3 regions of the Streptomyces sp. NPDC059373 genome follow, and region 2 is predicted to be linked to each of the others. Evidence: riboswitches for the same ligand, from Rfam matches in the RefSeq annotation. Region 2 holds a riboswitch; each other region holds the start of a gene.
What was found. A riboswitch is a leader RNA that binds a small molecule or an ion and turns the genes downstream of it on or off. The one in region 2 is predicted to bind S-adenosylmethionine.
Positions count from the first base shown of each region.

Region 1: it holds a riboswitch for S-adenosylmethionine, as region 2 does, so the genes downstream of both, ACFXJ5_RS17330 (aminotransferase class V-fold PLP-dependent enzyme) here and ACFXJ5_RS13465 (glutathione S-transferase C-terminal domain-containing protein) in region 2, are expected to answer to the same signal.
Region 3: it holds a riboswitch for S-adenosylmethionine, as region 2 does, so the genes downstream of both, thrC (threonine synthase) here and ACFXJ5_RS13465 (glutathione S-transferase C-terminal domain-containing protein) in region 2, are expected to answer to the same signal.

Region 1 is NZ_JBHYXC010000010.1:177,452-179,706, reverse strand. It holds gene ACFXJ5_RS17330 (aminotransferase class V-fold PLP-dependent enzyme) at 1-790, opposite strand, end outside; SAM riboswitch class IV at 923-1,039, opposite strand; gene trpD (anthranilate phosphoribosyltransferase) at 1,409-2,255, opposite strand, start outside.
Region 2 is NZ_JBHYXC010000006.1:171,537-173,791, forward strand. It holds gene ACFXJ5_RS13460 (GPP34 family phosphoprotein) at 1-6, opposite strand, end outside; gene ACFXJ5_RS13465 (glutathione S-transferase C-terminal domain-containing protein) at 86-1,003, opposite strand; SAM riboswitch class IV at 1,226-1,334, opposite strand; gene ACFXJ5_RS13470 (putative leader peptide) at 1,543-1,668, shown strand; gene ACFXJ5_RS13475 (LLM class flavin-dependent oxidoreductase) at 1,745-2,255, shown strand, end outside.
Region 3 is NZ_JBHYXC010000003.1:52,462-54,716, forward strand. It holds gene thrC (threonine synthase) at 1-1,034, opposite strand, end outside; SAM riboswitch class I at 1,050-1,177, opposite strand; gene ACFXJ5_RS08065 (glucosyl-3-phosphoglycerate synthase) at 1,384-2,255, shown strand, end outside.

The sequences.
Region 1 (2,255 bases), on a different contig from region 2:
CGTCCGCCCGCCGCGCCACCCGCCGCGACGCCCCGCCCCCCGCGAGATACGGCTCGGCCTCCCGCAGCCAGTCGGCCCGCCCGGCCAGCACCCCGGAGCCGAAAGGTGCATAGAGCTTGTGCCCCGAGAAAGCGACCCAGTCCACATCCAGCTCCGCGACATCCACCGGGTGATGCGGCGCCAGCTGCGCAGCGTCCAGCACGATCCGCGCCCCATTCGCATGCGCCGCCGCAGCCAGCTCCCGCACCGGCCACAACTCCCCCGTGACGTTGGACGCGCCGGTCACACACACAAGCGCCGGCCCGTACGACTCCCGGCCGGCGAGCGCCGCCTGCAGCGTGCGTACCGCCTGCTCCGGGCTGCGCGGCGCGCTCAGATACGTCACCTCGGCGTCCCGCCAGGGCAGCAGCGAGGCGTGGTGCTCGGTCTCGAAGACGAACACCTCGCAGCCGACCGGGAGGGCGGCGGCCAGCAGGTTCAGCGAATCAGTGGTCGAACGCGTGAACACGACCTGGTCGTCGGGACGGCACCCGAGGAACTCGGCAACCGTGACGCGGCTCTGCTCGAACAGATCCGTCGACAACTGCGACAGATAACCCGCCCCCCGGTGAACGCTGCCGTAGTACGGCGCATACGCGGCGACGTCGTCCCACACCCGCTGCAGCGCCGGAGCACTCGCCGCGTAATCGAGGGCCGCGTAGGTCACCTCGCCACCGGTCACAAGCGGCACGAGCACGTCCCGGCCGAGAACGGGCAGCGGGGCAGCACAGACAGACTGGTCGACAGACATGGCAAAGCTCCTGTGGGCAAGCGGGAAGTCAGCGGAAGAAAACCCTCAACACAGCCATCACCGGCATACGGAGGGTGGCGAAACGGGGCCTTCGGGCCCTATCGCATTCGCTTGCTCATAGAAGAACTCCAGGATCCGCGCTTGCCGTGAGCCTTGCTGCTCACGGCCTGGTCATCACCCGGGGCACCCCGCCGCAGAAGGAGGGTTGCCGGACAGCGAGCCGGGGCCTTTGCGCTGTCACTCGTGACCTGCCAAGGAGTATGCCACGTGATCGTCACGCGACAAGTCGCCGTCCAAATCCCGGACACAACGTCCAGGCCCGCGCCCGGGGCACCGCCGGGTTGGGCCAGCCCTCCCCCAGCCTTCGGCCGGGGGGACCCCCACCTCGCTTCGCTCGCCTCAGGCGGACGGCCTACCCCCAACCCGGCCGGAGAGAAGGAGACGGCGGGGAGGGCCGGGGTCGGAGGGGTGGGGGTTCTGGACGCTCCGCATATTTGTGTGCGGCATGCCGGGCAAGGCAACGGACGGACCCGTCACGCACGTAAATATGTCGGTCCAGGACCCCCAGCCCCGGAGGCCCCGGACCGCACCGGCACCACGAGGGCGGCCCCGGCCCGGCTACGCGTTGGTGGCCGCCGCCCACCGCTCCAACGTCTTCGCGGCCGACCCGGAGTCGATCGACTCCGCCGCCCGCCGGACACCCGCCGCGATCTGCTCCGCCAGCGGGAGGCCCTCAACCGGCTCGAAGGCCACCAACGCGGCCGCCGTGTTGAGCAGCACCGCGTCCCGCACGGGCCCGGGCTCACCGGCGAGGACGCGCCGGGCGACCTCGGCGTTGTACTCCGCGTCCGCCCCGCGCAGGGCCTCCACCGGCACCAGCTCGATACCGACGTCACGCGGATCGAAGGGCACCTGCTCGACCGAGCCGTCCCGGACCACCCAGACCTGCGAAGTGGCCGTCGTCGTCAGCTCGTCGAGCCCGTCGTCGCCCCGGAAGACCAACGCCGAGGACCCCCGCCGAGCCAGTACGCCGGCGATGAGTCCCGCCATCCGGGTGTCGAAGCAGCCGACCGCCGATGCGGTGACCCGTGCGGGGTTGGTCAGCGGGCCGAGGATGTTGAACGAGGTCGGGATGCCCAGATCCCGTCGCGCCGGCGCGGCGAACCGCATCGCGGGATGGAACTTGGCCGCGAAGCAGAAGGTGATGCCGGTCTCCTCGACCACCTCGGCGACCCGCTGCGGCGGAATGTCGAGGTTGATACCGAGCCGCTCCAGAACGTCCGACGCGCCGCTCGCCGACGAGGCCGCGCGGTTGCCGTGCTTGACGACCTTCACGCCGGCCCCGGCGATCACGATCGCCGACATGGTCGAGATGTTCACCGTCTTGGCCCGGTCACCACCCGTGCCGACGATGTCGACCGCGGGCCCGGGGATGTCCAGCGGCAGGGCGTGCGCGTACATCGTG
Region 2 (2,255 bases):
GTCCACCGCTTGCTCCTCCCGACGCCGTCCTGTCCACGTCGACGCATGACGGACCACCTGTGGTTGCGTGAGGGCGGTGGGCGGTTCAGCAGCCGGCCCGGAGGACTCCGGGGAGCGTGACCGCGGCACCGGAGGATTCCGGGCCACGGCAGGTGCGGCGGTGCAGCTGGGCCATCTGGTCCGCCCGGAAGGTGTCGCGGAAGGCGGGGTGGCGGTGGAGGCGTCGTACGTACTCCCAGAGCCGGTCGTGCCGGGAGACGGCGTGGACTGCGTCGGCGTCCAGGTGGACCCGGTGGACGACGTCGAGGTGGACATGGGTCACCCACAGATCCACGTCGGCGGCGGTGAGCTCCTCGCCCAGCAGGTACGGCCGGCAGGCCAGTTGGCGGTCGAGCAGGTCCAGCGCCGCGAGCAGGGTGTCCAGTGCTTCCCCGTGGCGCTGCGACGCCGGGGCCGCACCCGCTCGCTGCGCGGCCCGGGTGATGTCCTCGTCGAGGAGTTCGCGGAGGGCGTCGATGTCGGCGGCCCGGGCCGCGGGCCGCAGGCGGGGGCGGTCGGTCCTGCACTGGTCGCCGAAGTAGCCGGCGAGGTCACGCAGGATGTCGTGGGCGTGGTTGCTGACGACGCGTCCGCTCCAGCGGTCACACAGGGCGGGCACGGTCAGCGGACCGTTGTAGTGGTGCCGGGTGGCCTCGTAGGCCCCGCGCAGCGACGCGAGCGCATCGGGGCAGTCGGCCGGGTGGGCGAGGTGGGTGACGGTGACCCAGTCCCTGAGTCCCAGCAGGTCGAGGGTGATCGAGACGCGCAGCGAGTCCGGACAGCCCGGGGAGAGATACACCTGATAGCGGTGCGGTGCCGGGTAGAAGCCGCCCGCTGGGTCGACGCCGATGCGGCTGCGGAAGTGGTCGGCGCGGAGGGCCGGCGTGGCGGTGGGATGGGACAGGCCTGGCTGGAGATCGGGAAAAGTGGCCGAACCTGAACTGAGCGTGACTGTCTCGGTCATGGCTCTCCATGGCAGGGTGACGCCCCGGTGGCCTGTTGGGCGCCGGTGGCGGAAGGGAAGGTCGACTGCGCTTTCGGACCAGGCCCGATCAGATGGCAGGACCGGTGGCGCTGCAGACCCGAAGCAAGTCGATGTGCAGGCGCCTCGTCAGATGGGCGCCTTGCCTCTCACTGCCGTTACGGAGCATGTTCACCGGTCCGTCATCGGGGCTCGCGAGACACGAGACCGCTCTTGCCCCGCCGCGCCGGCGGGACCGGGTCGTCACCCGGGGCACCCCGTCGCGGTGGAAGGGTTGCCTGTCAGCGGGCCGGGGCCGATGACCCACGCGAGCAGGAAACCTGCGCGGTGGGCGCTGACTATCGTGACCGTCCACAACAGTGTGGTTGCGCTCCGCAATGCCGTCAAGAAGGCGTCGCGCCGGTCTCACAGGTCGGTCGTCGCTGCCCGCGGAGCTGCGGAGGGGCGGAATAAGCGGCGCGGCCGTGGTGTTCTTGGGGCGACGCGGCCGTGGGGCCGTCGAGGCCGGAAGGGTGGAGGTGATGGCGGTGCAGCCCGTGTCCTCCCGGCGCGTCGTCGTCGACCTCGTACCGCGCGGCTGTGTCCGTCTGTACTCCCGGCCTCACATCGACCTGCTGCGGGTGGCCGGCGCGCTCTGTTGTTCCTGACCTGTTTCCCACGCCGCTGAGCCCTCCGGCTGAGGCTCCGCGATCACGTACGGTCGATCAGGAAGGCACCCTTTCCGTGTCCGCATCCCCTTCCCCTTCCCCTTCATCCCCCTCGTCGCCCCTTCACCTCGCCGTCGCCCTTGACGGCGCCGGCTGGCACCCTGCCGCCTGGCGCGAGCCGCAGGCCCGGCCCCGGGATCTGCTCACCGCCGGTTACTGGGCCGACCTGGTCACCGAGGCCGAACGCGGCCTGCTCGACTTCGTGACCATCGAGGACGCGCTCGCGCTCCAGTCCTCGCAGGTCTCAGAGCCGGACGAGCGCACCGACCAGGTCCGCGGCCGGCTCGACGCGGTGCTCATCGCCGCCCGCGTGGCGCCGCTGACCCGGCACATCGGGCTGGTGCCGACCGTCGTCACCACCCACACCGAGCCGTTCCACATCTCCAAGGCCATCGCCACCCTGGACTACGTCAGCACCGGCCGCGCGGGTCTGCGGGTGCAGGTGTCCGGGCGGAATCACGAGGCCGCGCACTTCGGCCGCCGTACCTTCCCGGCGGTCAGCATCAAGGGCGTCGAGGGCCCGCTCG
Region 3 (2,255 bases), on a different contig from region 2:
TCGGTGACGTCCTCCACCGCGCCGCCGGTGCGGCGGGCGATGTCGAGGACGTACGGCCCGTCGGCCGGGTTGCCGATGGCCAGCGACTTGGCAATGGTGTCGGGCTTCTGGGGGCGTACGACGTCGTGGCCGGCCTTGAAGGCGGTGGAGACCGGGGAGCAGCCCTCGGCCTGGGCGCCGTAGATCTTGTAGGCCTTGTCGGGCACGAGGCCGAGCTTGATCAGCTCCTGCAGGCCCTTGTCGATCTTGGTGAGCTGCGAGCCGGAGGCGATCGGGATCACGATGTTGTCCGGGAGCCGCCAGCCGAGCTGCTCGGCGATCTCGTACGCGAGCGTCTTGGACCCTTCGCCGTAGTAGGGGCGCAGGTTGACGTTGACGAAGCCCCAGCCCTCGCCGATCGGGTCGCCGATCAGCTCGCTGCAGAAGCGGTTGACGTCGTCGTAGTTGCCCTCGATGCCGACCAGCTCGCCGCCGTAGACCGCGGCCATGACGACCTTGCCGGCCTCCAGGTCGTGCGGGATGAACACGCAGGAGCGGAAGCCGGCCCGGGCGGCGGCGGCGCCCACCGCACCGGCGAGGTTGCCGGTGGAGGAGCAGGACAGGGTGGTGAGGCCGAAGGTGCGGGCGGCCTCAAGGGCGATGGCGACGACCCGGTCCTTGAAGGAGTGGGTCGGGTTGCCGGAGTCGTCCTTGATGTGCAGGCCGCCGGTGATGCCCAGCTCGCGGGCGAGGTTGTCGGCCTTGACGAGCTTGGTGAAGCCGGGGTTCAGGTTCGGCTTCTGGGCCACGTCCGCCGGGACCGGCAGCAGCGGCGCGTACCGCCAGATGTTGTTCGGGCCGGCCTCGATCTGCTTGCGCAGTGCCTCGGGATCGCCGGTCGGGAGGTCGTACGCCACTTCGAGCGGCCCGAAACACTCCTGGCAGGCGAAGATCGGCGTCAGCGGGAAGCGCTCACCGCACTCGCGGCAGGACAGCGCGGCGGCGGGGCCGAAGGCGCTGTCGGTGGCGGCGGTGGCAATGGTCTGCAAAGACATGGAGGCGAGGCCCTTTCCTCATCTTCCCCGCGGCGCATTTCGCCGCGAGACGGAATTGGCACCTTCCCCACCTGGACCTCGCGGTCGGCGGGAGGGTTGCCGGGGCTTCAACGGGCCGTTCCCTCTGCCCCTCTGGATGAGCGGTATGGCGGTGGCATATCGTCACCGCATTTGTCGTTCGTCTTGTCACCGACAAACGTAACAAGGCGTGATCATCGTGGACATACGATGGTCATGTCTCGTGTTCAAGACTGTAACCGACGACCCCGAACCTGGTCATAGGTAGTCCGTCCATCGAGACAGACCGCCCTGCCGGAGGGGGGACACTTCCGACAGATCGGAGCCGCACGTGCTCGACGAGGTAGCCCGCTGGCTGCAGCGCCGGTCATGGTCAGCCGACCGCCGCCCGCTATCGACTCTGCTCACCGCCAAGCGTTCGGCGGGGCCGAACGGCACGGTGAGCGTGGTCCTGCCCGCGCTCAACGAGGAAGCCACGGTCGGAAGCATCGTGGAAACGATTCGCCGCGAGCTGATGAGCGATGCGGTGCCCCTGATCGACGAGCTGGTGGTCATGGACTCCGGCTCCACGGACCGCACCGCCGCCATCGCCGAGGCCGCCGGAGCGACCGTCGTCCACCGCGACGACGTCCTCCCCCGCCTGCCGGCCCTGCCCGGCAAGGGCGAGGTGCTCTGGCGTTCCCTGCTCGCGACCAGCGGTGAGATCGTCGCCTTCGTCGACGCCGACCTGCGCGATTTCGACTCCCGCTTCGTGTCCGGCATCATCGGCCCGCTCCTCACCGACCCCGGCGTCCAGCTGGTCAAGGCCATGTACGACCGCCCCCTGGAAACCGGCGGCACGGTCGTTCCCGCGGGCGGCGGTCGCGTCACGGAGCTCGTCGCCAGGCCCCTGCTCAACTTGCACTGGCCCCAGCTCGCCGGCTTCGTCCAGCCCCTCGGCGGCGAGTACGCCGCCCGGCGCTCCCTGCTCGAGCAGCTGCCCTTCCCCGTCGGCTACGGCGTCGAAATAGGCATGCTCATCGACTCCCTCAACACCGTCGGCCTCGACGCCCTGGCCCAGGTCGACGTCGGCGTCCGCCACCACCGCCACCAGGACAGCCAGGCCCTCGGCCGCATGGCCGCCACGATCTATCGCACCGCCCAGCTCCGTCTGTCCCGGGGCCACCTCGTCCGTCCCGTCCTCACCCAGTTCGACCGCACCGA